2 regions of the Lysinibacillus pakistanensis genome follow, and region 1 is predicted to be linked to the other one. Evidence: riboswitches for the same ligand, from Rfam matches in the RefSeq annotation. Region 1 holds a riboswitch; the other holds the start of a gene.
What was found. A riboswitch is a leader RNA that binds a small molecule or an ion and turns the genes downstream of it on or off. The one in region 1 is predicted to bind cyclic di-AMP.
Positions count from the first base shown of each region.

Region 1 (16,232 bases):
GGCAATAATTTTATCTACGTTTAATGACTGTGCATAATGTAAAGTGTTTTCCACTACCTTTGTAACCCCAGCCACAGGTACAATGAAAACATTTCCCTCAATAATTGGAAGCTCCTGATCCACTAATCTAAGCTGTTCACCTACTGCCTGATAATGATGCTTGATGCGATGGAACATTAGAATTATGATTGGTAAAAAGATAAACACCGGCCATACCTGAGGTAATTTCGTCACAAAAAACATCATAGCAACAACAAATGAGATAATTGCTCCGATTGTGTTAATTGTAAATTTAGGTATCCAGCCTTTAGGTTTTTCACGCCACCATTTTCGCATCATCCCTGACTGTGCTAAAGTAAACGGAATAAACACCCCAACCGCATAGAGCGGAATTAAATGTTCTGTCATCCCATCAAATAAAATGATTAATACAATGGCTGCTAGGCCCAGCATCATAATACCATTCGAATAGCCGAGGCGATCTCCACGAATTTGAAAGATTCGAGGAATAAAACCATCCTTTGATAAATTAACAGCAAGTAAAGGAAAGGCCGAATATCCTGTATTCGCAGCAAGTACTAGTATCATTGCCGTCGTTCCCTGAACAATATAGTAAAAAATATTTCTACCAACGCTTGCCTCTGCAATTTGTGAAACTACTGTTGCTTTTGCATTTGGGGCAACTCCATAAAAATAAGCTAGGCTGACAATACCTATAAATAGTACAGCTAAAATTGCCCCCATTGCTAATAAAGTTTTTGAGGCATTTCTTGGTGCCGGATCTCTAAAATTAGGTATGGCATTTGAAATAGCCTCAACACCAGTCAAAGCAGAGCTTCCTGATGCAAATGCCTTTAATAATATAAATAAACTAATTCCAGCTACTGGTGTCCCAACCTTTGGATGCAGTTCTGCAGGAACCTGACCAGTAATGACGTTGTAAATCCCTACTCCAATCAGCACCAGCATCACTACTACAAACAAATAAACCGGATATGCTAGAACAGATGCTGATTCCGTTACACCGCGTAAGTTTAAAATCGTTAGACAAATAACAAAAAACACAGCAATTATAACATTATACGAATGCAGACTTGGGAATGCTGAAGTAATCGCATCGGTCCCCGCTGATACACTAACAGCAACTGTTAAAATGTAATCAACAAGTAATGACCCTCCTGCAACAAGACCAGCATTGACGCCTAAATTTTCCCGAGACACAACATATGCCCCTCCACCATGCGGATAAGCAAAAATCACCTGACGATACGAAAAAATGAGTGCTGTTAGTAGCACAATTACTCCAGCAGCAATCGGTAGTGAATACCAAAAGGCAACTGTACTTATAGTCATAAGTACAATTAATATTTGCTCAGGCCCATATGCCACCGATGACAAAGCATCAGATGATAAAATGGCAAGTGCCTTTGTTTTACTTAGCTTTTGTTCCCCTAACGCGTCGGATCTTAATGGTTTACCAATAACATAACGTTTTAAGGAAGATTTCATAATAAACACCTTCTAGTTTCATAGAGTGTGTTTCGCATTTCTAAATCGATTACGCCTTCGCATAATCGGTTATACACTGGGGCTTTCTTTTTATCCCTAGAACGATCAATTTCGCCTTGGCGTAATTGTAGCTGCCGCTTTGCTTTCGCTACAGATAAACATTGCGTCCGGATTTTGAATTGTGCCCGCACAATTCGTTCCTTTTAAAATCCGTGACATCCGCCGGAGGCATTATCTTCATTCAGTAGGTGTTGGGACATCCACTGAAAAGGAACCAAAACTGCATTCATCTCTCCACCTGTAGAGGGGAGTCTTCTACTGAATGAAGATACATGGGATAAAAAAAGTCCACAAGTCATCACGAAATAAGACTTGTAGACGTTCATTCGTCTGCCAAGCTCCACTTTTCTGCTCTTAACGCTTACGAGGTTAGCTGTCGGATTCGGGCCTGAGTAGCCCTACCCTCCATAATTGAAGAGATTCACCCCAAGGATTACCTAAGTCATCCGTAAAAATCGGGTCCCCCGCGTTTAGTTGCTTCAGCGATTTAGAAATTTGAAACTTTTATAATGATGTCATATTACGCCTGTCGATTAAAAAAGTAAAGAAGAAAATTTTTCATTAAAACGTGTGAAAAACATAAGCTTCTTTAGCCATGTAAATAACAAAAATTGATTATGGAATTATACGAAAAAAGCTATCTTAAAAGTATATTCCCACTTTTAAGATAGCTAAAGCACATTAATCTTCAATATCCTGCTCAAAGCTAATTATGTCCCCAGTTGAGGAATCAACATCAATTTCGTATTCATATTGTCCGTTTTTAATTTCTATTTCATACAAGCCATCATCAAGTTTTATTTTTGTAACTGTTCCCTTTACTTTTGTTAGTGCCTTTTCAATAGCCTGCTCTTTGGTAATTTTCGTTGTTTTGTTAGTAGAAGTTACATAGTGATCATCCATATCACGAAGCTCTTTCTTTTGCTTTAACAGTTTCCCTGTGAAAGCATCAAATTTTAAATCATATTCTTCCGTCTCTGTTTGCACCTCAACCTCATAGATAGAACGATTACGGTTTTGATCGAACTCAATATCCGCAACTGTACCGTTTACAACTGCTAATGCCTTTTTCTCAATCTCCTGCATTGTTAATACCTTTTTTTCTTCTGCATCACCTGTTAGTAATGTTGTAGAACCAATCACCGCTCCGACACCAAGTACACCTACAAATGCTGGAATTAAAATTATTTTCTTCATAATCCTCTCTCCTTTGTCTTAACTGACCTTAGCATAACAAGTTAAGATGATAGGACAATAAGAGAAACATTAGAATTTCATGAGAACATTTAATGATCTTTATCCCATGTAACAGACATCACTTGTCCTGAAATTGCATGTATTTGAAAAACGGCTTCCTCATCCTTCGTTTCAATTTCTACTAAATAGTAGCCACCATCCTCTGCCTCCTCATAATCAACGGAATCTACCTCACCATTTAATTGCTGTAAGGCAATCTTAATTGCCTGTTGCTCTGAAAGCATTCCTCCACCTTCTGGTTGGTTGACAGGCTGCATATCTTTTTCTGTTAAAACCTTACCAGTATAAGCGTCTATGGTTAGCTCCTTTTGAGTATCTTTATTTTCTACCTGTACTGTATAAATAGTTTGATTTAGTTTGATTTTTTCGACTTCCCCATAAGTACTCTCCATAAGCTGCTTAATTTGTTTTTCTGATAATAACAATTTCCTTTCAGCTTCCTTTAGTCTTAATTCTCTGACCTGTCCTGAAGCAGCATCAAGTAGTACTGTATAAATGGCTCTGTCACGGACAAATACCATTCTATAATCATTTCCTCGCTTTTCAGTTTCCTTTACTTGGCCATTATAGATAGTTTCGATATGCTGAATGGCTTCTGCTTCATTAAAGGGCTCTGCTTGAAAAAAACGATTTTGAATAAACAGTAAAATGATACTTGCCATTATGAGGGAAACGATACCAATGATAAGCCATCTTTTCATTGCAGTCCCTCCTTTGGCACACGTAAAATAAAGCTTGAACCCTGACCAAGTTTGCTTTCAACCTCTATTATAATTCCTAATTGCAACGCAAGTTCTTGTGCGATAGCAAGACCTAATCCCGAGCCGCCAGTTTTTCGATTACGATCCTCAGTAACACGGTAAAAGCGTTCAAATAAATGAGGAATATGCTCAGCAGGTATTCCTATTCCTTTATCCTGTATTGTAATTATCACACAGTCCGCAGATTCTGTTGCATGTATATAGACATCGCCCTCACTATATTTACGTGCGTTATCAAGTAGGATGAAGAGCAGCTGCTTTACCAATTTTTCATCACTATACATATAACGAGGTACTTCAGCATCAACTATGAAGGATCGATGATAGGCCTGCTGCATTTGGGAAGAAACCTTCCTTAACAAAGGAGAAAGCTCAAGCTGTGTGAATTGTATAGCAAGGTGCTCCTTATTTTTTGCTAATTCAAGTAACTGCAAGACCATTTCATGCATACGAGAGGATTCATTGACAATTGCCTGTAATGATTCTTGAGCCACCTCTTTATTATCAAAGCCTCTGCGTAATAATAATTTTGCATAGCTTTCAATAACAGTAATGGGTGTCTTTAACTCATGTGAAGCATTGGATACAAATTGCTGTTGCTTTTGGTAATGCTGTTCAAGTTTTTCCATCATCATATTAAAGGTATGATTAATTTTTGCTAACTCATCTCCACCTTTATCAGTGAGAACAATTTTTTCATAGCTTCCAGTAGCTGCACTTTTGAGCATGGTTTGATTTAAACGTTCCAACGGCTGTAAAATTAAACGACCTAGTGCTAAACTTGCTAAGAAGATAGGAATAGATGCAACAATAGAGACGATGATTAAAATGACCTTAAGTAAACTCAAAGTTGCCGCTACCTCTTCCATTGATTGCTTTAATTGAATTTGTATAACTGTACCATCTATCCAGATGGCAGGCATTGAGTAGCTAATAGAAGGAGTCTTTGACATTTCAAAAGTAGCCTGAACCTTTGTTTTTAACTGCTCTCCTTCATAAATATAAACAGCTCCATCCGTTGGCATATACGCTCTTAATACTTGCTGCAAATTGGTCTGCTCATTCAATTGACTTAGTGCTGAACTAAGCTCGTTAGCACGTGCTTGAAGCTGCTTATATTCAGTGTTATAGGCAAGCTGCTCATACAAAAAATAAATCCCACTGTTCGTTGCCACTAAAATTACGAGCATTAACAGTGTTGTCAGTAAATGAATTTTTGTTTTAAGTCGCATGCTTGTGCTCCTTCAGCACATAGCCAATACCACGTACTGTATGAATTATAGGTGTATCGTTAGCTGCCTCCAATTTTTGTCGAACATAACGAATATAAACATCCACAACATTGGTATCTCCATAATAATCATAGCCCCAAACAGCCTGTAATATTTGCTCTCGTGTTAATACCTGCTTTGAATGCTTAAGTAAATATAGGAGAAGATCATATTCACGAGGTGTTAAGTCAATACTTGTTCCATAATAGATTACCTCTCGTGTTTGCTCATTAATGGATAACAGACCAAATGTAACTTGTTCTTGCTGGGTGGAACTTTTTTGTGAAAATCTTAAAGAACTTCGAATCCGTGCAAGTAATTCCTCAATTTCAAATGGTTTTGTCACATAGTCATTTGCCCCCAGGTCTAAACCCTTTACCTTATCCTCCACCTCATTCTTAGCTGTCAGCATGATAACAGGTGTCTTTGATTCAGTAGCACGTATACGCTTTAGTACATCCATGCCACTCATTTCAGGTAACATAATATCCAATAAAATTAAATCCCATTGCTGCTCACGGTATTTCAGTAAGCCTTCTGTTCCTGTATGTGCCATCTCAGCCTCATAGCCTTCAAATTGCAACTCCAGTTGTAGCACCCTTGCAATCTTTTCCTCATCCTCTATTATTAAAATTCGATTGGTCATGTCGAATCAGTCCTCATCTTTTCTTTTCATCGTAAACTAAGCAGGATGTAAAAGTCTAATTAGAAAATGATGAGAACTTTTTTAATCTTTTATAACAGGAAATTTATTAAATAATTTCCTTAAGTAATTTCTTATTGATCTTTAAATGTTATACCATGAATAGAATCTCTCTTTTGATTTACTTACTTCTTTCACCTTCAACATTCGTTATCAGCGAAAAACGATCCATGTAACGTTTTGTAAATATATCAGCACTTATTTTAGCTACCTTTCTACCATTCAGCTCATCTGGTATAGAAAATGCATTGGTTTCCCCATTATAATGAATTACGGTAACAGTACCATCAGGGTTATTTCTCCAATCATAATTTCTTTCAGCTTCCTTTATGGAAAGATTAATAGACACTACGGCAAAAACAACAAACAAAACAAAAAATATAAATTGAATAAGCTTTATTTGAATCACTCCTTTTTGATCAGGGAAAATTCGCCACCTAAACAAGTAATAAGACTTCCATTTCAGGATGTTTATGTAGCAAAAATCTACGCTTAAAGCCCCAATTGGTCAAAGCGAGACTGATGAAATTCCGGTTATAACTCTTATGATAGGGACTTTAAATTTCAAGCACTATTGAGCAATGTTAATCGTTTGCTAAAAATAAAAATCCCATCAATAACAATTTGAAAAAGTTATTGATGGGATTTTTAGTTATTGTTGAAGGGCTCTGTGTAAAAATGCTGCAAACTGTGCACGTGTAATATAATCTTCTGGTTTAAAGTTACCATTATCTCCTAGCGCAATACCGTTCGCTGCAAGAATTGCAATATAATCATATGCCCAATGTGTTGCTGGAACATCATGAAATGTCTCTTTTTCCGTTGACGTTAAATGAAACGCTAGCACCAATACTTTTGCCATTTGAGCGCGTGTCATATTGGCTGTAGGATTAAAGTTTCCATTCACTCCGTCAAATAGCCCTGCCTGTTGTACTTGCTGGATAACCTCAGCGTATGGATGAGTCGCAGAGATATCATTAAATGCCAACGCTTCTTTTTTCGGCTCTAGCTCCATTGCCCTTGCTAGCATCAGGGCAACGTGCTGACGCTGAACAGGAGCATTAGGCTTAAATGTGCCATCTGGATACCCTGTAATTACGCCTTGTTTAGCCATTGCCTGAATCATTGTCCATGCCCAGTGATCCTTAGGAACATCTGAGAAAGTGATGTCTTCTTCAGGTTGAGGTGTTGGCTTAGGTGATTGTGGCTCAACCGGCTCTACTGGCACAGAATCTGGTTTCTCAGGCTTGGGCTGCTCTGGAGTCGGTTTTGGATATTCTGGTACTGGTGTTGGCTCTTTAGGGATTGGAGTTGGGTTAGGTGTAGGATTTGGACTATACCCTCCGCCACCTGTTGAGCTATCTGCTCTCCACTTTGCATAAAGCTTTGTATCCTCTGTTACTACATTAGTATCAAAATACCATTGCGTTGTAAAATTTTGGTCTTTATACCAGCCTTCAAATACATAACCAATTCTAATAGGATTTTGAGGTTTTATAGCTTTTTCATTATATGCGATTGTCTGTGGGGAGACTGCTGTTCCATCATTAGATTCAAAGGACAACGTGTGTTCTTTTATCGCCCATTTAGCGTATAAAATGATGTTTGCTTGAACCCTATCCATGGCGAAATCCCATTTCTCTGTATGGTCGGAATCCTTATACCAGCCTTCAAATACATAACCAATTCTAATAGGATTTTGAGGTTTTATAGCTTTTTCATTATATGCGATTGTCTGTGGGGGGACTGCTGTTCCACCATTGGATACAAAGGACAACGTGTGTTCATTTATCGCCCATTTAGCATATAAAATGATGTTAGCTTGAACTCTATCCGTGGCAAAATTCCATTTCTCTGTAAGGTCAGCATCCTTATACCAGCCTTCAAAAATAAAATTCGCCTTTGTCGGATTGCTTGGTTCAGGTAACTTGTCGTTATATCTCATATGTTCTGGTGCCACAACTGATCCATCGTTTGACTCAAATAATACCTCAACATCTGGTTTACTCGTCCATTTGGCATATAGCGTTGTATCGGCAGTAACAAAGTCAGAATGAAATTGCCAAAGTTCAATAAATGATGTGTCTTTGTACCAGCCTTCAAACGCATAACCCAGTTTTATAGAATTATTTGGTTGATTCACCTTTTTATTTAATTCAATGTCCTGAGAATCAATACTTGTCCCACCATTTGTTTCAAACAGTACAGTATATTTGAGCACTTGGAACTTTATATTCGACTTTTCTGCATACTCTTTTGCAGTAGAAGAATTTGGAGCATAAATAATCATATCAGGATGATGTCCTATAAAAACATCATCTCCTATATCTATATCTTTAGAATGTATACGAATAACTTTTAAATAGTTATTAGAAAATGCTGCAGCTCCTATTATTTTCATACTTTCTGGTATATCTATACTTTCTATATCGTTCCCTGCAAATGCACTTTCCCCTATTATTTCCATACCATTTGGGATTTTCACGCTCACAATATCATTATTAGAAAAAGCATGATTTCCTATATTGATAACACTATTAGGGATACCTATGTGTTCTAGTAAATTTCCAGAAAATGCATAGGAACCTATACTTATTAGATTATTAGGGAGCGTCACATTTGTTAGTTGATTTAAAGAGAATGCCCCATCACTAATACTTGTTATACTACTTGGGAGTGTTACACTTGTTAGTTGATTTTGATAAAAGGCGTAAGCTCCAATAGTTGTTATTGTTTCTGGTATTGTTATACTTGTCAATTTCTTATTATTAAACACCCAAGAATCTATTCCTGTTACCACTTTACCACTCAATTGATCAGGAATCACGACAGTTCCGCCAGTACCAGTATAAGCCTTTATTGTTACTGATCCATCAGGATTATCATCAAAATCATATTCCCCTTCATTAGCATAAGTAAAGGGTATTTTTATTATCATCATGATGAAAAATAACGTAAAAAGTATCCCATATTTTATACTTTTAGTTTTCATATAAACTCTCCTTTCTATAAGCAATGGACTAACTCTTCCTCATCTTAAAGATAATAATTTACTTCTACCATTGAGGAATGTTAATATTTTTTTCAAATACAAAAAACTTCCATCGATAGTTTAATTACCATCAATGGAAGTTTTCTTTATTCATAGAGAGCTCTATATAAAAATGCTGCAAACTGTGCACGTGTCACAGAATCTTCTGGTCTAAAATAGCCATTATCTCCTAGCGCAATACCGTTCGCTGCAAGAATTGCAATATAATCATATGCCCAATGTGTTGCTGGAACATCATGAAATGTCTCTTTTTCCGTTGACGTTAAATGAAACGCTAGCACCAATACTTTTGCCATTTGAGCGCGTGTCATATTGGCTGTAGGATTAAAGTTTCCATTCACTCCGTCAAATAGCCCTGCCTGCTGTACTCGCTGGATTACCTCAGCGTATGGATGAGTCGCAGAGATATCATTAAATGCCAACGCTTCTTTTTTCGGCTCTAGCTCCATTGCCCTTGCTAGCATCAGGGCAACGTGCTGACGCTGAACAGGAGCATTAGGCTTAAATGTGCCATCTGGATACCCTGTAATTACGCCTTGTTTAGCCATTGCCTGAATCATTGTCCATGCCCAGTGATCCTTAGGAACATCTGAGAAAGTAATGTCTTCTTCAGGTTGAGGTGTTGGCTTAGGTGGTTGTGGCTCAACCGGCTCTACTGGCACAGAATCTGGTTTCTCAGGCTTGGGTTGCTCTGGAGTTGGTTTTTGTGTTGGTTCTTCTGGTGTTGGTATTGGTATTGGTATTGGAATTACACTTCCTCCATCACCTGATGAACCGTTTACTAGCCATTTAGCGTACAAAGTGATATTGGTAGTTACTTTATCTTTGTTAAAATTCCACGGTAAAGTAAAATTAGCATCCTTATACCAACCTGCAAATGTAAACCCTGCTTTTATCGGGTCCATCGGTTCAGTTGCTGTTGCATTGCCTGCAATACGTTGGGATGGAACTGCACTTCCACCATTTGTATAAAAGTCCACTGTATATTGTGATTGCTCTACTTGCCATTTTGCATACAAAGTCATATTCTCTACGACTTTATCTGTATCAAAGCTCCACGGCTTAGTCAGTGCTTTATCCTTATACCACCCCGCAAATAGATATCCTGCTTTTGTCGGATTTATCGGCTTAGTTGCTGTTGCATTGCCTGCAATACGTTGGGACTGTACTGCACTTCCACCATTTGTATCAAAATCTAGCGTATATTCTGACTGTGCTACTTCCCACTTGGCATACAAAGTTAGATCCTCCGACACTATATCTGTATCAAAGCTCCACGGCTTAGTCAGTGTTTCATCCTTATACCATCCCGCAAATGTATGGTCTGCTTTCTTCGGGGCTGTTGGCTCACTCATTTGCTCATTATACATTACTGTAACAGGAGAAATAGCTGTTCCTCCATTTGTTTCAAAGAAAACAGTATATCCTATAGCTGTCCATTTTGCATATAATGTTAGATCCCCTGTTATCCGATCTGCTGCAAAATCCCATGGCGTATTTAATGTATCATCGACATACCATCCCACAAATGTATGGCCCACTTTTGTTGGGTCTGCTGGTTGGGTAAGCTCCTTATCATACATAACTGTAACCGGGTCTATTGTTGTGCCACCATCTGTATTAAATGTCACGGTATATACATTCGGTGTCCATTTCGCATACAACGTAAGATCTGATTCCCCAATATCAATTATGCTATTTACTGCATAATCTACACCATCCCCATTAGCAGTGCTGTTCCAGCCATTAAATAAATAGCCAGTCTTCTCTAATGCACCTACATTATCCAGAACAGTTACTTTTGTATTTCTTTGGTACATATTCTCATCCACTGGAATATTTCCTTGTACTGAGCCATTGTCATTATAGATTACCTTATAGGCAAGCAGTTCAAATAAATGATTGTATTGATTTGCATATGCTTGAGCCGTAGATGCATCATGACCGTATATAGTTAAATCTACTGGATTAGCCTTAAAAGTGTCTTCTAAAAGAACGGTAGAGTCTGATAATACTCTTACTTTTATAAGCTGGTTATCATTAAAAGCATTATCTTCAACAGTAATGACATTCTTAGGGATTTCCAAACTACTAAGCCTATTTTCACCAAATGCCCATCTACCAATATTCGTGACACTACTCGGTATTTCTATACTAGTGAGTTGATTATCATGAAATACACCCTCTGCTAAGTTTGTTATGCTTAATGGAATTGTCACATTTAGAAGTTGGTTCGTGGCAAATGCATATGGTCCTATGCTTGTGACACTAGGAGGAATCTCTAAAGAGGTAAGCTGATTTTCCGAAAACGCCATTTCTCCTATTGTCTTCAAAGTTTCTGGTAGCTCTATGCTTGTTAATTGATTTCCTGTAAATGCGAAATCACCCATTATCTTAAGCCCATTTGGTAACTTTACAGTAGAAAGCTCATTGTCTAAAAATGCATATAGGCCAATTTGTGTCACATTATCCGGTATTTCTATATTGGTAAGCTTGTTCATAAAGAATACACCTTCACCTATACTTGTGAGATTATTGGATAGTTCCACATACGTTAATTGATTCTCTGCAAATGCAAGATCCCCAATCTGTATGACGCTGTCTGGTATAACAACCTGCGTAAGATTTTTTTCACCAAATGCTGCCATACCTATTTCTGTAACTACTTTTCCCCCTAGCTCATTAGGTATGATTATTGACGTATCCGTACCAATGTAATCTTTAATTTTCACTGTCCCATCCTTATTATTTGTCCAGACATAATCTGCTTCATTCGCATGAGCAGATAAGGGATTCACTATAAAAATAAAATAGATAACTGTGAAAAGTAATCCAACCTGCAGTCCTTTCATTTAAATCCTCCTTTTCATATAACAAAAGATATATCTCCATGATAAAGAGTTACTTTTTTTAAAACTATTGAGCAATGTTAATAGTTTGCTATACGAAGAAACTCATCAACGATTTTTAGCCATTGATGAGTTTTTAAATTTTTTAAAGCTCGGTGTAAAAATACTGCAAACTCTGCTCGTGTTACAGGATTATTCGGTCTAAAGCTACCATTATCTCCTGTTGTAATACCATTGGCTGCTAGAATGGAAATATAGTCATGTGCCCAATGTGTCATTGGTACATCATAAAATGTGGCCTTTTTTGTTGAAGTTGAAGTCAAATTCAAAGCCAATACTAATACTTTCGCCATTTGAGCACGGGTCATGTAAGCTTTTGGTTGGAAGTTTCCATCAATTCCCACAAACAGTCCTGCTTGTTGCACTTTACCGATTTCCTCAAAGTATAGATGATTTCCAGGAATATCGTTGAATACTTCCGCTTCTATCCTCTGTTTCATGAAGCTCATTAGCATAAAAGGTCGGGAGTTGTCCCCATTGGAAAAGAAATAGTATGAATATGATAACGATGCTTAAGATTTTTTTCATTATTCCTCACTCCTCCTATAGCTTTTTAAATAATTTATTGTCGTTTGCGGATTTTAAAGGGTAAGAGGTATACAGCTCATTGTGAATTTGCATAGCCATATTACGAGCATGTTAACAGGCTTTCTTGTAATGACATAACTCTTTTTTATTCTAAAGATGTAAGCCCGAAATACAAAAATAAGCGCACCTTCTCGGTACGCACGACGAATGGCCAGCTATCTGAGTTTTTTTCAGATAGCTGGCTATTTTGAACATGTGGCTTGGATATTTTTTGACCAAGGCATGTAATCTTGTAAGATCTCTGGCTGTTGTTGAATCGGTAAATTTGGTAGCTCCGTTAATAGCTTCACAAGGTACTGATAAAAATCAATGCCGTTTGTTTTGGCTGTTTCTGCTAAACTCAAACAGATGGCATTTGCTTTAGCACCAGCTTCACTAACAGAAAATAGCCAGTTCTTGCGACCAATCACATTTGGGCGAATCGCATTTTCAGCTGGATTATTATCCATCTCAATTCGGCCATCGAACAGAAAAGCTTTTAATCCATGTATTCGATTTAATGTGTATTCGGCAGCTTTAGCTAAGGCATTTTTTCCGAAGAAAGGCGATTCATCCACCCATTTTAAGAATTTCTCTACAATCGGCTTTGAATATTTTTGCCGTGATTTTCGGCGTTTACCTGGTGGAAGATGCTTAAATTGACGTTCTAGGCGATACAGTTGGTCACAGAAATCCACGCCAATTTGCCCGTTTTTGCTATCGGCTTTTAGCCAATATCGTCGCACATGCGCCCAACAGTTAGCGAACGTGACATCAGGAAGATTGCCGTATGCCGAGTAGCCATCACAAATCACCGTTCCTTTAAAGCCTTTTGTAAATTCTATTAGTATAGAACGACTTCTCGATAATGCACTATGAAAAAGAACGATAATCGGTCCTTGGCTTGGCACGCTGCGGAACACCCAATTGTAGGCATTCGATTGACCGGATTTTCCGTCTGAACGTTTGATTATTTGCGCATAGGTTTCATCCACATGTAGAACAGATTTTGCTGTTAATGTCTGCTTCATCTGTTCATAAACCGGTAGAAGCCAATCTTCAGCTGAACGGATCACCCAGTTTGATAAGTTCTTATCATTCGTAAGCAGGCCGTATCGTTCCCACTCCTTTACCTGACGGTAAAGAGGCAAGTATTGGATGAACTTATCATAGATGAGTTTTGCTAGAACGGTAGGTCCCGCAATGCTTCGCTGAATGGCAGCTTGTGGGGCTTTTCCACGTTTCATTTGTGCTTTTTGTGTGGCATCCATTTTACAGTGCTTGCACTCGTAGGCATGTTCAATATGCTGGATGCGCATCATTATTGCTGGAATGAATTTTGCTTCTTCACGCGCTATAGTTGTACCGGCTTCAGTCATTTGGCCAAGGCAACAGTCGCATTGTGTATTGGTGGGATGATGGTGAATTTTTTCTATTTCAATCCCATCATGAAAAGAATCATTCCGTTTTTTCTTATGTAGTTTACGCTCAACGATATACGTAACAGTTGGCGTGCTTTGTTCTTCTGTCTGCTCAGATTCGCTAAAAGACGGATCGTCATCGAATAAAGAGCCTTGTCCGTCTGGTGCTTGATACTTTGATTTTTCCGATTTTGAACCATATAAAGCCTTGGTTAATTGGCGAACTTGTTCAGTCAATGCTTCGATTTGTCGATTTGACTGAGCTAATTGTTGCTCAAGCATTCGAATTAATCGTTCATTTTGGTTTTCTTGCTTAGGAGAAGCATTAGTCAAATCATTCACCACATTTCGTTTAGTATAAGTTATGGATGATTATACCACTTAGGTGAATCGATTTAAAAGACACCTGTTGCAGATTTCGAAATTGCCTTTGGCTGCTGAAGCGATAATCCTTCTAAGAGCCAGCGAAGCTCCTGTTGAGAAAGGTTACGCACTTCCTTTTCATCTTTTGGCCATTGCAGTTTCCCATTATCTAATCGTTTATAAAGCATAGCGAAGCCATCTCCATCAAAGTACAAACATTTATAACGGTCTTTGCTCGTTCCAGAAAATAAGAAAATGGAATCGCTATAGGGGTCCAGTTCAAAAGAATCCTGAATAAGTGTAGCGAGACCATCAATGCCTTTTCGCATATCCGTCTTGCCACAGATGATATAGATGTTTTGCACACTCGTAAAATCATGCTTCATTGTTTATTCAGCTCCTTCATGATCATTTGGATGATGCGCTCATCTACGCCATTGAAGAAGGAGATTTCAATATCAATTGTTTTAATGATACAGCTTGGTTCAGAGGAAACTTGCGTTGAATTGATAAAAGAATACTTGTCCGTGATGGGATCCAGTGTCACAGGGACGATTGTTAGTTTAGTAGTTGACATAAAGAAGCACCCCCTTTAATTGATACGTCTATCGTACCGGAGGTGCCTGGTTATTTATATGCGTTATTTGAATACGGGCTTACCTAAAGATAATAATTTACTTTCATTATTGAGGAATGTTAATAGATTGCTAACCAAGAAAAAATCCGCTATCAAAAAGGATAGCGGATCGTTTTATTAAGGCTGTTTTAATAATAATGCCTGCGCTCTATTTTTAACGCCTAGCTTACTATAGATGGCTGAAAGATAGACACGTATGGTACCCTCAGATAAAAATAGTTGCTCTGCTATTTCCTTATTAGAGGCACCTGCTGTAAGTAGTGAAAATATTTCTTGTTCACGCGCAGTAAGAATCTCTAATGCTGGTACTTGTTTATGTTCATGAGCACACTCTAGCAATTGATAAGCATAGTTAATGGAGACCTCATCCCATTCACCTTTAGAAGCTTTCTGTCGAACATCAACGTAGTTTTCTAATAGAGCACAAATATTGCACTCATCCAAAAAGGTTCGTGTATAGTTATAAGGTTCAGCGAATTTTAAGGCTTGATGGAATGCCAACAGTGCCTCATCTGTTTGTCCTAGCTCTGCCAAGCATATAGCTAATAAAATTGTTGCTTCAATTCGAGTGGATAGCTGCCCTTGTTGTTCTGCCTGTAATTGCACCTGTATGATAAGTTGCTGTGCTTCTTGAAGGTGCCCCTTTATAAGTAAATAACGAGCTTTTACTAGTGAATAAAATGGAGAATCCATATCAGCGTTTACTTTGATCTTAGCTAGCTCCTGTTCTGCTTGGACAATATTATGATCACGTAAAAATAATAGTACCTTCATTACTCTTATTGCATTCATCCAATGACGTTCACTTACATTCTCCATTGCATGATCTAACAAGGCCTGAGCCACTATATACTGATTTTCTAAAGCAGCAACTTTACTTTTTAGAATGTACATCGGCACTAATAATCCTGCATCTCGGAATTGATGACCAGAACGTAAAGCCTCCTCTAATTCTGTTGATAGCTCATCAAAGCGATTCCACTCATATAATTTTTCCGCGCGCATTCCATAGCTATAGCCAGTCATGCTTAAATTCTTAAATTCACCTGTTCTAAACCTTGCAAAAAAGGACATAGCTTGTTCATCTGAAAGCAGTTTTCCTTTGGAGCCAATATTCGTCCGAAACAGAATATGCTCTTTTTGATTGTATTGAATAAAAATAGCGTCCCACTTTGATCCTACAGGTTTTCTCTCCAACCTTTGCCGAATGTATTCTGCCCCTTTTGCAAGATTTCCGTTTTTCATGACAAAAATATAGGCTTTCACACCTAAAAAATCATCTACAGCAGATGCATATTCGGCTTTATCCATCCACTGATTTACCTCATGTTTTTGTTCTAGCTCAAGTAGTATATGAGATGCATCATCTAGATTGTGTAATGCAGCAAGTGTATAGGCGTACATGACCATCAATTCTGGATGTACCTCATAACCATTCGTCAATAAAATATTAATCCAATTTATATAGGATGTTGAATGCCCACAGGAAAGAAACATGACAATATGTTCATGAATCCATTGCTCAGCATAGGTAAATAACCCACCACTTAACGCAAGCTCTATGGCTGATAAAAAATTCCTATTATGATATAACGCAACAGCAGCTTTTTTATATAAATCCAAAATATCATTCTGAGAAAAACGATGATTCAATTCTTGACGTAATGTTTCTCTTAACAAATTATGGTATCGATAAACCTGATCTTCCGTTTCAACTCTACT
Region 1 covers NZ_CP126101.1:296,507-312,738, reverse strand. Annotated here, with positions in the region: gene QNH24_RS01505 (APC family permease) at 1-1,509, opposite strand, end outside; cyclic di-AMP (ydaO/yuaA leader) riboswitch at 1,914-2,064, opposite strand; gene QNH24_RS01500 (PepSY domain-containing protein) at 2,251-2,766, opposite strand; gene QNH24_RS01495 (PepSY domain-containing protein) at 2,856-3,527, opposite strand; gene QNH24_RS01490 (sensor histidine kinase) at 3,524-4,819, opposite strand; gene QNH24_RS01485 (response regulator transcription factor) at 4,809-5,504, opposite strand; gene QNH24_RS01480 (hypothetical protein) at 5,683-6,006, opposite strand; gene QNH24_RS01475 (InlB B-repeat-containing protein) at 6,214-8,553, opposite strand; gene QNH24_RS01470 (InlB B-repeat-containing protein) at 8,700-11,465, opposite strand; gene QNH24_RS01465 (S-layer homology domain-containing protein) at 11,543-11,962, opposite strand; gene tnpC (IS66 family transposase) at 12,293-13,792, opposite strand; gene tnpB (IS66 family insertion sequence element accessory protein TnpB) at 13,906-14,259, opposite strand; gene QNH24_RS01450 (hypothetical protein) at 14,256-14,450, opposite strand; gene QNH24_RS01445 (winged helix-turn-helix domain-containing protein) at 14,628-16,232, opposite strand, start outside.

Region 2 (16,232 bases), 2.1 Mb from region 1:
CTTCTTCGATTAATTTCATATTGGCATCGGAAATTCCGAGTAGCATTACCGCTTCGTTAGGATTATCCACTTGTAAAACAGTTAAATGTTCTGACATAATCATTCTCCTTGTTGGCCTTGTATTGGATTTGCAATGTTTTCATTGACTAAAAATAGAACTTTCCCTTCAACTGTACCATTCCCCCACTTTACCTGTAAAAGGTTTTCTTTTTTAATGACCGTTTTCGCAGGTAATGAACGGATAACCTTTTCATGTAATAATGGTAAAAGCAATGAATCAACTTTGGATTTATCAAGCTCCACCTGCATTTTTTTAGTATTCTGTTCTTCCACAATTGAAACATATGGATCAAGCCAGTTCGGTAAATCCTTCTTTTGCACATAGTCAATTTTTTCTGGATGGATGCCCTTCACTAATACACGCCATTGCTTCTGTTGCAGTGTTTCTAACGTTATTTTTGTTGGAATTTTAAAAGAACACTCCAGCCAATAATCAGCATAGACTTCACCTTTTGCACCCACAAACACTTGATCAGTACCACTTTCAATTACACCACTTACAAGAACGTCACCTTCGTAGGCAGTATCATTCACTGAAATTTTCCGTTCACCATTTTGAATATTAAAATGTGTAATAACACCACTTTTCGTTGCAACTAAATGTGAGGCAAGCTTTTCATTCGTTATTTTTGTTTGTTTAGGTGATTCCTGAGGTCGCAAAATAACACGTCCTCCATGCTTTTCAATGTGCACCCATGATAGATCTCGATGCGCTTCTAGTAGCTTCTGACGAATAACAGCATCAGATGGTAAAATTTTTTTTGACATAGGTGTTTCTAATTGAAAGGTTTCTTGAAAGGTGTTGCCAATACGTTGCTCTAATTCTGGTGACGCTGCTTCAATGTCAACACGCCAAATAACTTGTGCACATATCAATGGAATGGCAATCATCATTGCCAAACCAAGTAAAGTCCAAAGCTGTGCTCGAAAAACCTGAAGCTCATCCGCATAATAGACAGCCATCTTTAGTCGGAAATGCCTACGTACACGACGAATCTTTGGCAAATAATGCATCGTCGTTTCAAAGGTAACCTCTTGCTCGCGAAAGACAACACGCTTTAATGGCACATGCTGTACGTGCAATGCTTGAATAAAAGGATGAACATTTTCATGGCGCTTTATACGTATGATAATTGGCCGATTATTCCACATTATCCCTCACACCCATATCCTTTGTCATTTTCACATGAAGTTCCTGTAAATCCTCTACAGAAAGATGAAGCATTTCTTCCTTAAGAGCATGAATGTCCAATGATTTTCCTCGCACCATTATATGAAAGTCAGCATAAATAAAGGAGCATGACGAAGCGTCTGCATGAAGAAAACGATATGGGCCTATAATTTTTAATGTTTCATATTGTGATAATTCAAGCAGCGGCGTCAACTGAAATAATTTTTTCATAAAAAATGCCTCCTTCTTCGGCAATATATGCTTTGAAAAAGGAGGACATGCTAGTTATTTTCTTTTTGCTTTTGGAGGACCTAAAACCTCTGCCATGACAATAGCCTGCATCAAAGATTTTTTTGAATTCGGTAATTGAAAAGCAGAATGTGATTGAGCTGCTTCTTTAATGTTTTTCCCAGCTTCTAAACGACCAACACTTTGTCGATTTGAGGCACGACTCACTGACTCAATTGGAACGATTGGTGGTGCCACGTAGCTAGGCACTTCCTCGTTGCCTTTTTCTTCGACAATGTTCTTTGTCTGTTCTACCTTAGGCTCATTGTTCTTCCACTCGCCTAAAAACTCGCGTGCAAAATCCTCAAAGCTTTGTGGTTTAACAACAGGTCGTTGGGAAGGAACCTCTTCAGCTTTTGCCAAAGTGGTTGGATCAACATGGGAATCTTTATTAAAAGGCGGCATTTGCTTGTGTTCTTTTTTTGTTTTTGATTTACCGAAAATAGAGCTGACTATGGCAATTATCGCAAATATAATTAATTGTTCCATATATTAGTACCGCTCCTTTCCGTTTTTTTAGACGTTAGGTTCATTTGTTTCTGGTTTATCTGAGCTCACTTTAGAAATTGAGTCTCGCATAGCTGTATCCGCTTGAATATTACGATAGTTCATGTAATCCATTATACCAAGATTTCCTGAACGAAGTGCCTCTGCCATCGCTTGTGGTACCTCAGCCTCTGCTTCTACTACTTTGGCTTTCATCTCTTGAACACGGGCAATCATTTCCTGCTCATTTGCGACCGCCATAGCACGACGTTCCTCAGCCTTCGCTTGAGCAATATTTTTATCTGCCTGAGCTTGTTCAATTTGTAATTCTGCACCGATATTTTTGCCGATATCAACATCCGCAATATCAATCGATAAGATTTCAAATGCTGTACCAGAATCTAGGCCCTTAGAAAGAACTGTTTGAGAAATCATATCTGGGTTTTCAAGAACTGTTGTATGACTAGAAGCACTACCGATTGTTGAAACAATCCCCTCACCTACACGGGCAATAACTGTTTCTTCACCAGCACCACCTACTAAACGTTCGATGTTTGCACGTACAGTAATACGTGCCTTCGCTTTTACTTCAATCCCGTTCATCGCAACACCAGCGATAAATGGTGTTTCAATTACTTTAGGGTTTACAGACATTTGCACAGCTTCTAAAACGTCACGTCCTGCTAAATCAATAGCTGCACAGCGTTCAAATGTTAACTCGATATTTGCACGATGGGCTGCGATTAACGCATTGACAACTCTGTCAACATTACCACCTGCTAAGTAGTGGCTTTCAAGTTGATTAATTGTTACAGGTAAACCTGCTTTATGCGCCTTAATTAAAGGATTTACAATTCGTGATGGAATTACTCGACGTAAACGCATTCCGATTAAAGTGAAAATACTAACACGGACACCTGCCGCAAGTGCAGAAATCCACAGTGCTACTGGTACAAATGTAAAGAATACCGCAACCACAATAAATAATAAGACTAGCCCGATAATTGGACTTATTAAGGCTAAATCAAATCCCATTTATTATTCCTCCATCTCTTTTTCTGATGGTCTCACAACAATACGTGAGCCCTCTACTTTAATAATTTCTACATGTTTCCCAGCATCAACATAGCCACCTTCTGATACCACATCAATGCGCTCATTTCCAAATAGTATCGTACCTGCAGGACGAAGGGGTGTAATCGTTTTCCCTACTTTTCCAAGCAACTCCGTGCGGTTTATATTAGACACATAGCCCTCTTCTGTCGTCGTTGCATCCATCAACACTAATTTGTTTAAGACATGCAATTTTTTACCGAAAAATTTCATCAGGATCACCATTCCTATTATAGCAACAACAAGCGCAATGAAAATCGCTATAATCATTTGCATTATGCTTGCACCTGCCAGTATGAGACTTAGTAATATTAGCACGCCACCTAAAATACCAACAATACCACCGGGGACAAAAAACTCTGCAATGACAAGCGCTAAGCCTAAAACGAATAACAGTAAAGATTCATAACCAGCTAAGCCTGCCACCATATGCCCAAAGAAAAATAATCCAAGTGCTGACAATCCCATTGTACCCGGAACACCGAAACCTGGCGAATATAGCTCCATCACAAGTCCTAAGCTAGCAATTGACAATAAAATTGGTACAATAATTGGATTTGTTATAAATCGAGCAAGCTTTTCAGAAAAAGTAGGTTCGATTGATACGATTTCACTACCCTTTAACTTTGTTTTATCTAGTAGCTCCTGGAAATTCGAAGCCGTTCCTTCAGAATACTTAACTTTTTCTGCTTCTGAAGCTGATAACGTTAATAAATTTCCCTTCCCTGCTCGAAATTCTGATAAATCCACAGATACATCTGCCATTGCTCGCGCATATAATGGGTTTCGTTTTTTCGCCTCTGCAGCTGCTTCCATTTGAGCAACCCATGCACTATGAGCCTTTAAATCTGCAGCTTTACCTGCTGAGTCAATCACTGCAGCCGCACCAATTGTTCCATTTGGGACCATATAGATTTCATCTGCATGTAAGGCAAGAAAAGCACCTGCTGAATGGGCATCTCTATTAATAAACGCAATTTTTCTTATAGGCGACGCATCCATTAAAATTGCGATATCCCCTGCTACATTCACGAAACCGCCAGGCGTATGAATGTCTAAAATAATGGCCTCAGCATGATTTTCTTCCGCCTCTTTAAAAGCTCGTTCTAAAAATGCGTGAAGTCCTCGTTCTACTTCATTCTGAATCGGTATGTGATAGACCTTACTACTTGCAAAAGCAGATGTTAGTGGAAACGCTAACAAAAAGGTCATCCAAATAACCAATAAATAGCTGAGGATTCTCCGTCTTCGCATCTTTTTCCCTCCCTTCTTACATGCTTCTCTCTTGTATATACGACTGACCTTGTAAAAAGTTTCACATATTTTTATTATTTTATTATACAGCGAATATATCCTTTGTATGGCATAACATTTGGTACTTCATCATCATTATATGTAAAAAGCCGAATAAATCTGAAAGATTCTTCGGCCTTTTATATGTACGCAAATGAGCTCAATGTAAAATACCTGAAATTAATCAAAAAAGATTAACTTCAGGTATATTTTTGTCTGCTCAGTGAATCATACAATTGCGTGTTATGAACGTAGGGATTTTTAATGGGAAATTAAATTACCACTTACGTTTACGTGCAGCTTCTGATTTCTTTTTACGTTTTACGCTAGGTTTTTCGTAGAACTCGCGCTTTCTAACTTCTTGAATTGTACCACTTTTTGATACAGTACGTTTGAAGCGGCGAAGAGCATCTTCAAGCGATTCGTTTTTGCGAACGACAGTTTTTGACATCTCTCTTTCCCTCCCTCCGAACACACGTCAATACACAAATAGGCAAATAACCAACAGTTGTGTACTAAAGAATTATACCGTATTGTCTAATAATGGTCAATAGAAAGTGTAAGAAATTATCAAGTGAATTTTTGGTTTTATTTTTGGTGGAATTATTAAAACACTTTTAGGTCACAATAAAAATAATTACACTTTCCAATCAATTTAGGGGTTTACAAAAAATAGAATATGGGCGTAGAATAATCACATTCAAAATCATATCGGCCAAATCTCACATGTTGAGAACGGAGGACCCAATCTTTTGGGGTTAATTCTGCAATTGCAGAAGGGATGAGAATCTCTTTCGCCATCCTACCCGCCAGCTAACTTCGTCGGCTAAAGCGAAGGAGGTCATAGTAGACCACCATTAACAGCATGTTTTTCTATGCCTTTACATGCTTTTTAAAAGTAGGTCTTTTTATTTTGCCGTTAAAAGAATTGACTTTTTTATTTACTGCATAGAGGAGAATAAGATGAACACATTTAAAAATACATTAAATCCTCCCAAAATTCTCGTACTTGGTTTTGCACTTATTATTGTAATTGGGACGTTTCTTTTAACACTACCTTTTGCCACTGAGGATGGCAAAGGACTTTCTTTTTTAGATTCATTATTCACTGCTACTTCTGCAACTTGTGTAACGGGGTTAATTGTTGTCGATACAGGTGATACATTTTCTGTCTTTGGTGAAGTAGTCATTTTATCATTAATCCAAATTGGTGGGTTAGGGTTTATGACGTTTGCGACATTATTATTTTTACTGCTTGGAAAAAAAATATCTTTAAAAGAGAGACTGTTACTAAAGGAAGCATTCAACAATATTACCATTGCTGGTCTTGTTAAATTAGTAAAAAGAATATTGCTCTTCACAGCGTTTATTGAAATTATTGGTGGTCTTATTTTATCGATTCGTTTTTCTTTTGACATGCCGATAGGCAAAGCGTTTTATTTTGGTTTTTTTCATGCTATTTCCAATTTCAACAACGCAGGCTTTGATTTAATGGGTGGCTTTAACGGAATGACAGCCTACGTGGATGACCCATTTGTTGTTTTCACAATTTGTGCTCTCATTACAATTGGGGGTTTAGGATTTATTGTGATGAATGAATTGTATGAATATCGGGTGACAAAAAGGCTATCCGTCCATACAAAAATTGTCTTAACAACTACAATACTTTTAACTGTTAGCGCAACGATTTTAATATTTTTGTTCGAATATGGAAATCAAAAAACAATCGGGCCATTATCAGAATGGGGAAAAATGTTAGGTTCTCTTTATCAAGCGGTTACACCAAGAACTGCTGGTTCTAATACACTCGCTATTGGTGACTTAACACATTCAACATTATTTTTAATTGTTCTCTTAATGTTTATTGGAGCTGGGTCTGGATCCACTGCTGGCGGTATTAAAATAACAACTTTCGCTGTTTTAGTAGCTACAATGTGGTCACAGATTAGAGGAAAAGAAGATGTTGTTCTATTTAAACGTAGAATCGTCAACGAAACCATTTTAAAGGCATTGACAGTTTCATTGTGCGGGATGGTGATTGTCGTTGTTGTCACCATTATACTTAGCATTACAGAACAAAAACATAGCTTTATGATGTATTTATTTGAGGCTACCTCTGCATTTGGTACAGTTGGTCTTTCAATGGGGCTGACCCCAGAGCTATCTCCTGTTGGCCGTCTGCTTATTATTCTTACAATGTTCGCGGGCAGACTTGGTCCACTTACTATTGCATTTGCCATTACAAAAAGACGGAAATCAGAAGCTTTTCGTCATCTAAAAGGAAATATTATGATTGGGTAACCAAATTAGAGGAGTGTGCTATATATAATGGCTATTAATCAATATGCCGTAATAGGTTTAGGAAGATTCGGAACAAGTGTCGCCCGTAGATTACATGAAGCAGGACAGGAAATATTGGGAATCGACATTAACGAGGAAAGAGTGGAGGATGCAGAACCCTATGTTACTCATGCCATTGTAGCTGATACAACAGAAGAAAAAGCTTTAATCTCAATTGGAATAGGTAATTTCGATTGCGTCATTGTGGCAATTGGCAACGATATGCAGTCTAGTATTTTAACTGTATCGCTATTAAAAGAATTAGGAATAAAAAAAGTAATTGCCAAGGCATTAGGTAAAAGACATGGGCAAGTGTTAGATAAAGTAGGCGCTGATTGGATTATTTACCCTGAACGAGATATGGGAGAGCGTGTGGCGAATCAGTTGCTGTCCCCAAATATGCTGAATTATATAGAATTATCGAAGGAATACAGTATAGAGGAGATTATGATCCCTTCCAAAATGGCTGGGCAAAATCTTCGAGATTTAGATTTGCGTGCGAAATATAACGTCAGTGTTATTGCCATTGTTCGAGAAGGTGAAATTATTATCTCTCCCTCTCCTGAGCAGAATATTGAAAAGGAAGATTTATTAGTGATGATTGGTCATCGAAAAGACCTTACTTTATTTTCAAATATTCAATAACTTCAAAAAGACTGTTTCAATTTAAACTTGAGACAGCCTTTTTTCTCTCTAGAAAATTTTCTTTCGATCCTTATCATCTTTTAAAATTTCTACAGCCTCTCTAAAACGCTGAGAATGAACGATTTCTCGCTCACGTAAAAACTTCAAGCTATCATTTAAGTCAGTATCATCAGATAAATCGATAATCCATTGATATGTGGCACGAGCCTTTTCTTCAGCTGCAATATCCTCATATAAATCAGCAATCGGGTCGCCTTTCGCCTGAATATAAGTTGCCGTAAATGGCACCCCAGAGGCATTTTGATAAAATAGGGCTTTGTCATGATTCACATAATGGTCACCTAGTCCAGCTTCCTTTAGCATTTCTGGTGTCGCATCTTTTGTTAGTTTGTAAATCATCGTTGCAATCATTTCTAAATGTGAAAATTCCTCTGTCGCTATATCAGTTAATAACCCTACCACTTTATCTGGAATTGTGTAGCGCTGGTTCATATAACGGAGTGCAGCTGCTAATTCACCATCTGCACCCCCATACTGCTCAATTAAAAATTTTGCCAGCATAGGGTTACATGTACTCACTCTGACAGGATATTGGAGTTTCTTTTCATAATACCACAAAAATAAATTCCTCCTAATCACTCATGTTAGACTTGCCATGGCCACGGTGTATCAATCCAATTAAATGGATAGTTAGAATAGCTTCTTCCAAAATTCATAAGGGGACCAAACTTCTTTTCAAAATCTCTCTTCAGCTTCATACTTATTTCAGTTTTTTCATTAAATTGCTGAATGGCATCATAATCATGAGGATGAGTATCTAAATAAAGATTTAACTCCACAATGACAAAATCAATGGCTTGAATTTCTTCAAGTAATGTATAAAATTCGGGCGGCATCTCTTTATTCATTTTTCACCCCTCCTTTTTCAGGATTTGGATAGGGACTGAATAATTGCGGCCATAATGTTCCAGCCATAAGAGCTTCTCTTGGCGATTGAAATTGAGGTAATCCAGGTGGTTGAAATCCCATATACAATTGTGGGGGTGTGGCAAAGCTTTTAACTCTAATAGGCGGACATGGATCAAATGGGCTAATATAAGGCTTCCAATACTTATATTGCGTAAACATCGCTTCCTCCCTTCTGTATTCAATTACATCAGTGGAGTATATGAGGTAGAAAAAATTTTTATTCTGAATAAAAGTCGAAGCGAAATTAGTGTGATGAATTTTAGAAGAAAGATTTGATTGCTCGTTCAATGCAAATAGGCAAGAAAACTCCTCATTGGGCAAACGGACTTTTTAATCCATCTAGCCAAAGTGGAGCTAAAGTACATTCTATTTTCTTTCGATTCTAATCATCATAGCAGAAATTAATCCAATGCTAAGTGTTGTAGCAAGGAGAATAAATGCAAATGTAAAGCTACCCGTTTTCATAAAATAAACAGATATCATAGGCGCAACACTTGTTCCAGCAAATAAAATGACAGTATACATAGATACTGCAATCCCTCCCATGTTCCAACCTAATTGACCCACAAGAGACACTAATGAAGGTACCGCAAGTGCAATTCCACTAACAAATAGAATACTAATTAAGGATAAACCAACGATGTTAGAGATAAAGCCCATCATTAATAAGGAGATAATAGAAAGAGTCAATGCTCCTTTTAGTACTGACAAGACATTCAAACGCTTCGATAATTTCCCCGCAATAGGAGACAGGATCATTCCAAATACACCAATAGATCGAATATAAATCAACTTTTGACTACTCATTCCAAAAGAATTACTTGTAAGGTACTCGCCCAAAATAATATACATACTCACAAAGGACAATAATAGAACGAAAGCAATCATATAACTAAATATCAAATTTCCATTGGTAAAAATAATACCTATCCTTTTCATTGGCTCCCATATATTCTTTGCTTTATTAACAGCTCCACCTTTTGGTAATAACCAAAACACTAGCAAGGCAGTAGCAAGATAAACTAATGACAGAACATAAAAAGTGACATGCCAAGAAGTATGTTCACTCACATAGCCACTAAATACCTGACCCACAATACCAGCTAAGAGAAAACCTGTGCTTATAAAACCTACTGCTCCCACTTTTTTATCGTTTGGAAATACTTCAAGCGTATAAGCAAGTGCCACTGGTGAAAATGTAGCCGCTGCAAGTCCCTGTAATCCTCTTAGTAATAAAATGAAAGAATAATCATTCGTCATACCTAATAGCAACGTTATACAGCTTAATGAAAAAAGACCCATAACAATTACATTTTTTCGTCCATATTTTTCTGATATTGCTCCATAGAAAAAGCATCCTATAGCAAATCCAAGTGAAAAAATACTTGAACTGAGGCCTGCCTTAGACAACGAAATATGAAAATATTCACTGAATAGACTGAGAAGCGGTATTGTCAAATACAAACTAGACATAACTACCATCCCTGTCCAAGATAAAATAATGGTCATCAGAGAATAATTTGCTTGGTTTTCTATAATTACTTTATTCATAAAATAAATCCCCTTTTTTGATTTGATTAACTTATAGTTAGATAATCTAATTATATGTTTAAAAATTAAACTGTATCAACCTAGCTACAGTTTAACGTTCCACCTTTAGTTTTCTCTGCATAGATTTTAATAGTTTATTCACCAACTTTTCAAATACCTTTCGTTCTTCAGGCTCCAAATCAATCATACTAGAAGCACACGAAGCCCAATAAGTTGGCAAAATGTTAGCCACGAAAGCACGCCCTTCATCTGTTAAACTCACATAAATTTTTCTGCGATCTTCTTTGCTATGATTGCGTATAACAAGATTTCTCTTTTCTAACCAATCAATCATTGAAGTTGCTGATGCCCTAGTAATCCCCAAACGTTCAGCTATTGCAGATGGAGTCGCTCTTCTCACATCATGCAGTGTCAACAATAATAGTAGATCTAATTTACTTTCCGTAATTCCAAAAGGAGCTAGCTCAATATCCATTGCATCTAAAACGTAGTCACTTAACCATAACAACATTAATCCTAATTTTGCTTCTTCTTGATCTAAATTACTTGAAGAAGATGCTTGAATAAGCTCAATATATGGATCTAAACCTAATACTGGCAAATCATCTTCATGAGTAAACATTTTTTTAGATTTTGTCATTTAATCACCTTTTTAATTAGATTATCTAACTATTTAATATTCTAACTATAGTCAAAGATAAATGCAAGCAGTTTTCTTGAACCTCTATGACAAATAAATTGAATGATTATTTAAAAAAGAAAGGGCTAGTTCATAACGAACAGCCCTGTAATCCTTGCTATAAAAGTTTTTTTCATTAGGCTTAATAAATAGTATTTATTCCCTTAACTAATGTTAACACTTTTTAACAATGCTACTATTTAAGGTGCTGATTTAAGCTAAACGGCCAACACAGCTATGAAGGAGCTGTCAGAAATGCACCTGTTTCATTTAAAGGAGGACTTATAGGACAGCCCGTCTATTTTTCTATTTGCCTCGATACTGGTAGTACTGCGTGACATTTCCAGCATTAAATTGCTCAGTAATATATTGAACAGCCTCTTGTAGAGATAATTTACTGTTACAAGTAAAAACATCTATTGCCGCATACCCGTATTCTGGCCAAGTATGAATCGTTAAATGTGATTCTTGAATAATAACTACACCGCTAACCCCATAAGGTGAAAAATGATGAAAATGTTCAGTCACAATCGTTGCTTTTGCTTTTTGGGCAGCTTGACACATAATCGTTTTAATTTGTTGCACGTCATTCAGTAATGCACCGTCACACTCATGCAATTCTAATAAAATATGATGGCCTAATGCATGTTGGGATTGTGTTTTCTTTACTGTTCTCTTAATTTGTGAAAACTTTTTATTTTTGCAACTTGGACAACCACTGGATTGAAGCTGATTAATTGTAACGTAATGATTGCCAGTACCAACTGTAAGTGCATATTGACAATGCATACACTGATAAACAACAGATTTTCGCTCAATCTCACCTGTATAAATTGGTCTTGTAAATTTACGGTAATTAGGGATATAGGGAGTCATTTGCTCTGTTGTTTGTAATACAAATAATTGACTTGTAGCCCCTAATATCTGCGCGCCTTCATAGGTATTAATATCATATTGAATACTGTTAATCACAAAGCCCATAGCATGTAAGCCTTGCTGTAATTGCCACTGCTTTTGGTAACTTCGTTTCGCGTAGGAAAAAAACACATGCCGCATTGCTTCTGGCTTCAGTGCATTAATTGTACGTGATAAAAAAAGCTGTGCGCCAATTAAAGTATATGGTGTATCTGTGTATACGCAATCAAACTGATGGGCATATCGATTTGGCAAGGGCTCCTGAACATTATAATAATCTGTTCTAATCGGAAGCTCATAATCTTTAGCTATTTTGCTAATTGTGCTCAAAACTCGCCTATCAATATCTAACACAACTATTTTAGTTGTAGAATGTGGAGCAATTTTCTTAAGTAAAAACGCTAGAGCAATACTGATGAAATCGTCATCGCCTAAACACAAAATATGCTTATTGAATAGCATCGAATAATCTAACGCAAGCAATGCCCGTTTTAATGCTGTCTCAACTGTACATTTGGCTTGATCAATTGCCACATCAGCTGTAGGTCTAGCATCATAAATATAGCTTAATTCGCTTGTATTTTGTGTAATCCATTCTATTCGAAATGCATCATCTGTCGTTAATTGAAGGTAGAGATCCGCATCGGCACCTGACAGTTGAAAATATTGCGAAATGGCTAGCTGCCCCTTTTTCGTTAAGCTGTGTTTCCCCCAGCCCTTTTTAGCAAATTCCTTTTTCATTGCTGAAACGATAGGTATCGGTAAGTCTGTCATATAAGCTAAAGATTTAGTTGTACAATTATTATGGAAATATAAAGCAAGCAAAGCTTTCTCTAATGTGTGATAGTGTTCTTCAAGCTGCATGTCAGCTGTAATTTGTTGTAATTGTTTTTGCATTGTAGATTCGTCCTCTCAATTTTAATAAGTAAAAAATTAAAATTGTCTAAATCAACGAATAGAAAAACGCGACTAAAATTAGTCGCGTTAAATGTTTATACAAAGCTAACTAATTCTAATCTTGCTTTATTTGCACAACAAATAGCACCCAAGACGGGCGATTTATTTGACAAAATTAAGCTATTATGTTGATTCAGATTAGAATTCTACAATTAACAAAAAGTTCACCCTTTAATGAAATAGTACTTCTATTATAGAATAAGTAAAAAAAATTCTCAAGCCTATTGGAATGGCCAAATAAATGCAAACGGGACTAGTTCATAGAGAACAGCCCCGTAGCTCTTACTATATAAGGATTTTCATTACTATTAATAATTAGAATCTGAAATTAAGCCATTCATAATTGCTACACCCGAGCTTGCTCCAATACGAGTAGCCCCTGCCTCAATCATCTTTTTCATATCCTCTAAGCTTCGTACACCACCAGAAGCTTTTACACCTAGCTCTGGACCCACCGTTTTACGCATTAAAGCAATATCCTCTGCTGTTGCGCCACCAGTAGAAAAACCTGTTGACGTTTTCACATAATCTGCTCCTGCTGCCACTGATAATTCACATGCCTTCACTTTCTCTTCCTCTGTTAGTAAGCATGCTTCAATAATAACCTTCACAAGTGCACTACCTTTTGCCGCTTTAACCACTGCTGCAATATCAGCTTGTACAACATCATATTTTTTATCCTTTAATGCACCGATATTAATGACCATATCCACTTCTTTTGCACCATTCGCAATTGCATCTTTTACCTCAAATGCTTTGACCGCTGATGTACTAGCACCAAGCGGGAAACCAATAACTGTACACACTAAAACGTCGGATCCTTGTAATAATTCACTGCTGTACTTAACCCATGTCGGATTTACACATACTGAAGCAAAGCTAAATTGTTTTGCCTCAGCACAAAGTTTTTCAATTTGTTCTTGCGTAGCCTCAGCCTTTAATAAAGTATGATCAATCATACGTGCAAAATTTTGTCCCATTTTAAAACTCTCCTTCGCATTCCAAGATGTACGTACCTCTTGGAATCATATCATTTTTTAACGATAACGTCTAATTTCTTTTATTTAATCAATGGTTAGACTTGCTTACATTCATTACTAAATAGAGATTCTTACTTTAACTCTGCTTCTTTTGATCAATTTGCTCTGATTTATTCTTTTTTGATCAGCTTTCTCCCATTTTCGCTCTGCTTCATACTTTTTTGATCAGCCTGCCCTCATTTTCGCTCTGCTTCATACTTTTTTTGATCAGCTTCCCCTCATTTCCGCTCTGCTTCATTCTCTTTTCGATCAGCTTACTATAATTCTCGCTCTGCGCTTTTACCCTTCACAAAACAAAAAGGATTGCCCTATCAAAAAAGGCAATCCTTTTATTTATTTAACTGCTTCCAACACACGCACAAATTGTCCTTTAGAATGAGGGTATCCTGCTTGTGTAATTTTCACCTTCACAAGCTGTCCAATTAGACTCTCAGGGCCTTCAAAGACTACTTTTAAGTAATTATCTGTATAGCCTGTTAGTAATCCTTCTTCCTCACTACCATCATGAACAAACTCTTCTGGAATAACCTCCAAAACTTGATCTTCAAAACGAGAGGCATATTCCTTCGCCAACTGGTCATTTAATGCAATTAAGCGGTGAACACGTTCGTTTTTAATTTCCTCATCAATTTGATCCTCCATACGTGCAGCTGGTGTTCCTGTACGTGGAGAGAATGGAAATACATGCAGCTCAGAGAATTTATGATCTCGAATAAAGTTATACGTTTCCATAAATTCTTCTTCCGTCTCACCTGGGAAACCTACAATGACGTCAGAAGTAACAGCTAAGTCTGGCAATGCCTCATGTAATTTTGTTAAGCGCTCACCAAAGAATTCCATTGTATATTTACGACGCATGCGTTTTAAAACAGTGTCTGAACCTGATTGGATTGGAATGTGTAAGTGATTAACAACAATATTTGATTCACGTAAAACTTCAATGACTTCGTCTGTTAATTGACTAGCCTCAATTGAAGAAATACGTAAGCGTTTTAAGCCTTTCACATTCGCTTCTAAATCACGTAGTAACTGCGCTAAGTTATAATCTTTTAAGTCTTGTCCATAGCCACCTGTATGAATGCCTGTTAGTACAATTTCAAGATAGCCTGCGTCCACTAATTGTTGTGCTTGGTGCAATACTTCCTTAGGATCTCGGGAACGCATTAACCCACGAGCCCATGGAATAATACAAAAAGTACAGAAGTTATTACAGCCCTCTTGAATTTTTAAAGATGCACGTGTACGGTCTGTAAATGCAGGTACATCTAATTCCTCATAGACACGATTTTTCATAATGTTGCGTACAGCATTAATTGGTTGTCGTTCAGTACGATATTGATCAATATAGCCAAGTAACTTTGTACGATCCTGTGTTCCTACAACAATATCTACACCAGGAATAGCCATTATTTCTGCTGGAGACGTTTGAGCGTAGCAACCTGTAACACAAATGACAGCATCAGGATTTTGACGAATAGCTCGACGAATTACCTGACGTGATTTTTTATCTCCAGTATTTGTTACAGTACATGTATTTATGACATAAACGTCTGCTTGGTGATCAAATTCAGTACGCTCATAGCCTTGTTCCTTAAACAGCTGCCAAATAGCTTCTGTTTCATAATGGTTTACTTTACAACCTAGAGTATATAGAGATACGGTTTTCGGAAGCTCGTAGCTCATAATATATATCATCCTTTCAACATCACATTACACTGTGTTTCTTAACTTTTTATTTTTTAATGTACTTAATTTAGATACGTGAACTATAATAACACAATCCTTTTAAAATCAATACTTTTAAGATTTAAAAGACCACTCATCATGAAGTGGTCATTTTTTTCTAATTTTTAGTTATCTCATTAGTATTTTAGAATTTTACAGAAGTAATAGTAGCAAACTACATTCTAAAATCATGTGAATTATCAAGACCTAAATTGAAAGAAGATAGATAAATCAAAGGGCATAACATAATAGTCATATAAAATATGTTATAATCCTTTCTTCTTCAACTAAAGCACTCCGTTAGCCATCCATGTAGCGCAAAATCAACACTACACCACAGAAAATGAAAGTTTTTTACGTTCTTTCATGGGAGTTTAAGAAGAACAGCGAGGCTTATTCAACAATCGCGACCAATTGTTTGAATATCAAAAAATTAAAAAGCTTCAAATATTGATCTGTAGGTTTGAGTATAAAAATAACTAAATACCAAAGACCTCCAATTAATAAAGTGTTTGGTTTATATTTAGTTTGTTATTTTAATAAACGATTCTTCTTCATTCTTCAATAGGAATTGAACGGTATATTTGTCATCTTGAATTACCTCTTTCGTTTCCGGTAATGCTAAGTAATCTTGAACAGCCTTTTCAATTACTTTTATTATTTCTTCAGAAGGTGGTTGATTAAAATCCGTTTTTATTGAAACCTAGGAGTGTCCTTTCCTCACTTTATAGGATAGCCCAGTCAGTTGATAAGTCGACTTCCCAGCCATTGCATCATAAATATCAGATGAAATATATGCCCAACGATTATCTTGTCTTCGATGTTCGAAGTTAAAAGTCGTCACTTCAATATCCTTTACATTCAATTTTTGGGATTTTATTTCTTTTTCGATATCCGCAATAATTTGTTCTGACTGTTGAATATGGTCAGGCATATCAATTAAAACAATATTGGAAAACCATGTTCTTTTAAACCCAGCTAATTCATAATCAGCTTCCTG
Region 2 covers NZ_CP126101.1:3,454,341-3,470,572, forward strand. Annotated here, with positions in the region: gene QNH24_RS17175 (PhoH family protein) at 1-97, opposite strand, end outside; gene QNH24_RS17180 (sporulation protein YqfD) at 100-1,212, opposite strand; gene QNH24_RS17185 (hypothetical protein) at 1,202-1,462, opposite strand; gene QNH24_RS17190 (YqfB family membrane protein) at 1,517-2,008, opposite strand; gene floA (flotillin-like protein FloA) at 2,036-3,040, opposite strand; gene QNH24_RS17200 (NfeD family protein) at 3,044-4,372, opposite strand; gene rpsU (30S ribosomal protein S21) at 4,689-4,862, opposite strand; cyclic di-AMP (ydaO/yuaA leader) riboswitch at 5,115-5,254, shown strand; gene QNH24_RS17210 (TrkH family potassium uptake protein) at 5,375-6,712, shown strand; gene QNH24_RS17215 (potassium channel family protein) at 6,740-7,396, shown strand; gene QNH24_RS17220 (manganese catalase family protein) at 7,445-8,014, opposite strand; gene QNH24_RS17225 (spore coat protein CotJB) at 8,041-8,304, opposite strand; gene QNH24_RS17230 (spore coat associated protein CotJA) at 8,297-8,524, opposite strand; gene QNH24_RS17235 (MFS transporter) at 8,732-9,916, opposite strand; gene QNH24_RS17240 (MarR family winged helix-turn-helix transcriptional regulator) at 10,008-10,556, opposite strand; gene speD (adenosylmethionine decarboxylase) at 10,902-12,407, opposite strand; gene deoC (deoxyribose-phosphate aldolase) at 12,776-13,447, opposite strand; gene mtaB (tRNA (N(6)-L-threonylcarbamoyladenosine(37)-C(2))-methylthiotransferase MtaB) at 13,841-15,190, opposite strand; gene QNH24_RS17260 (hypothetical protein) at 15,936-16,232, opposite strand, start outside.
Region 2: linked by a shared signal. The riboswitch ahead of QNH24_RS17210 (TrkH family potassium uptake protein) and the one ahead of QNH24_RS01505 (APC family permease) in region 1 are both predicted to bind cyclic di-AMP.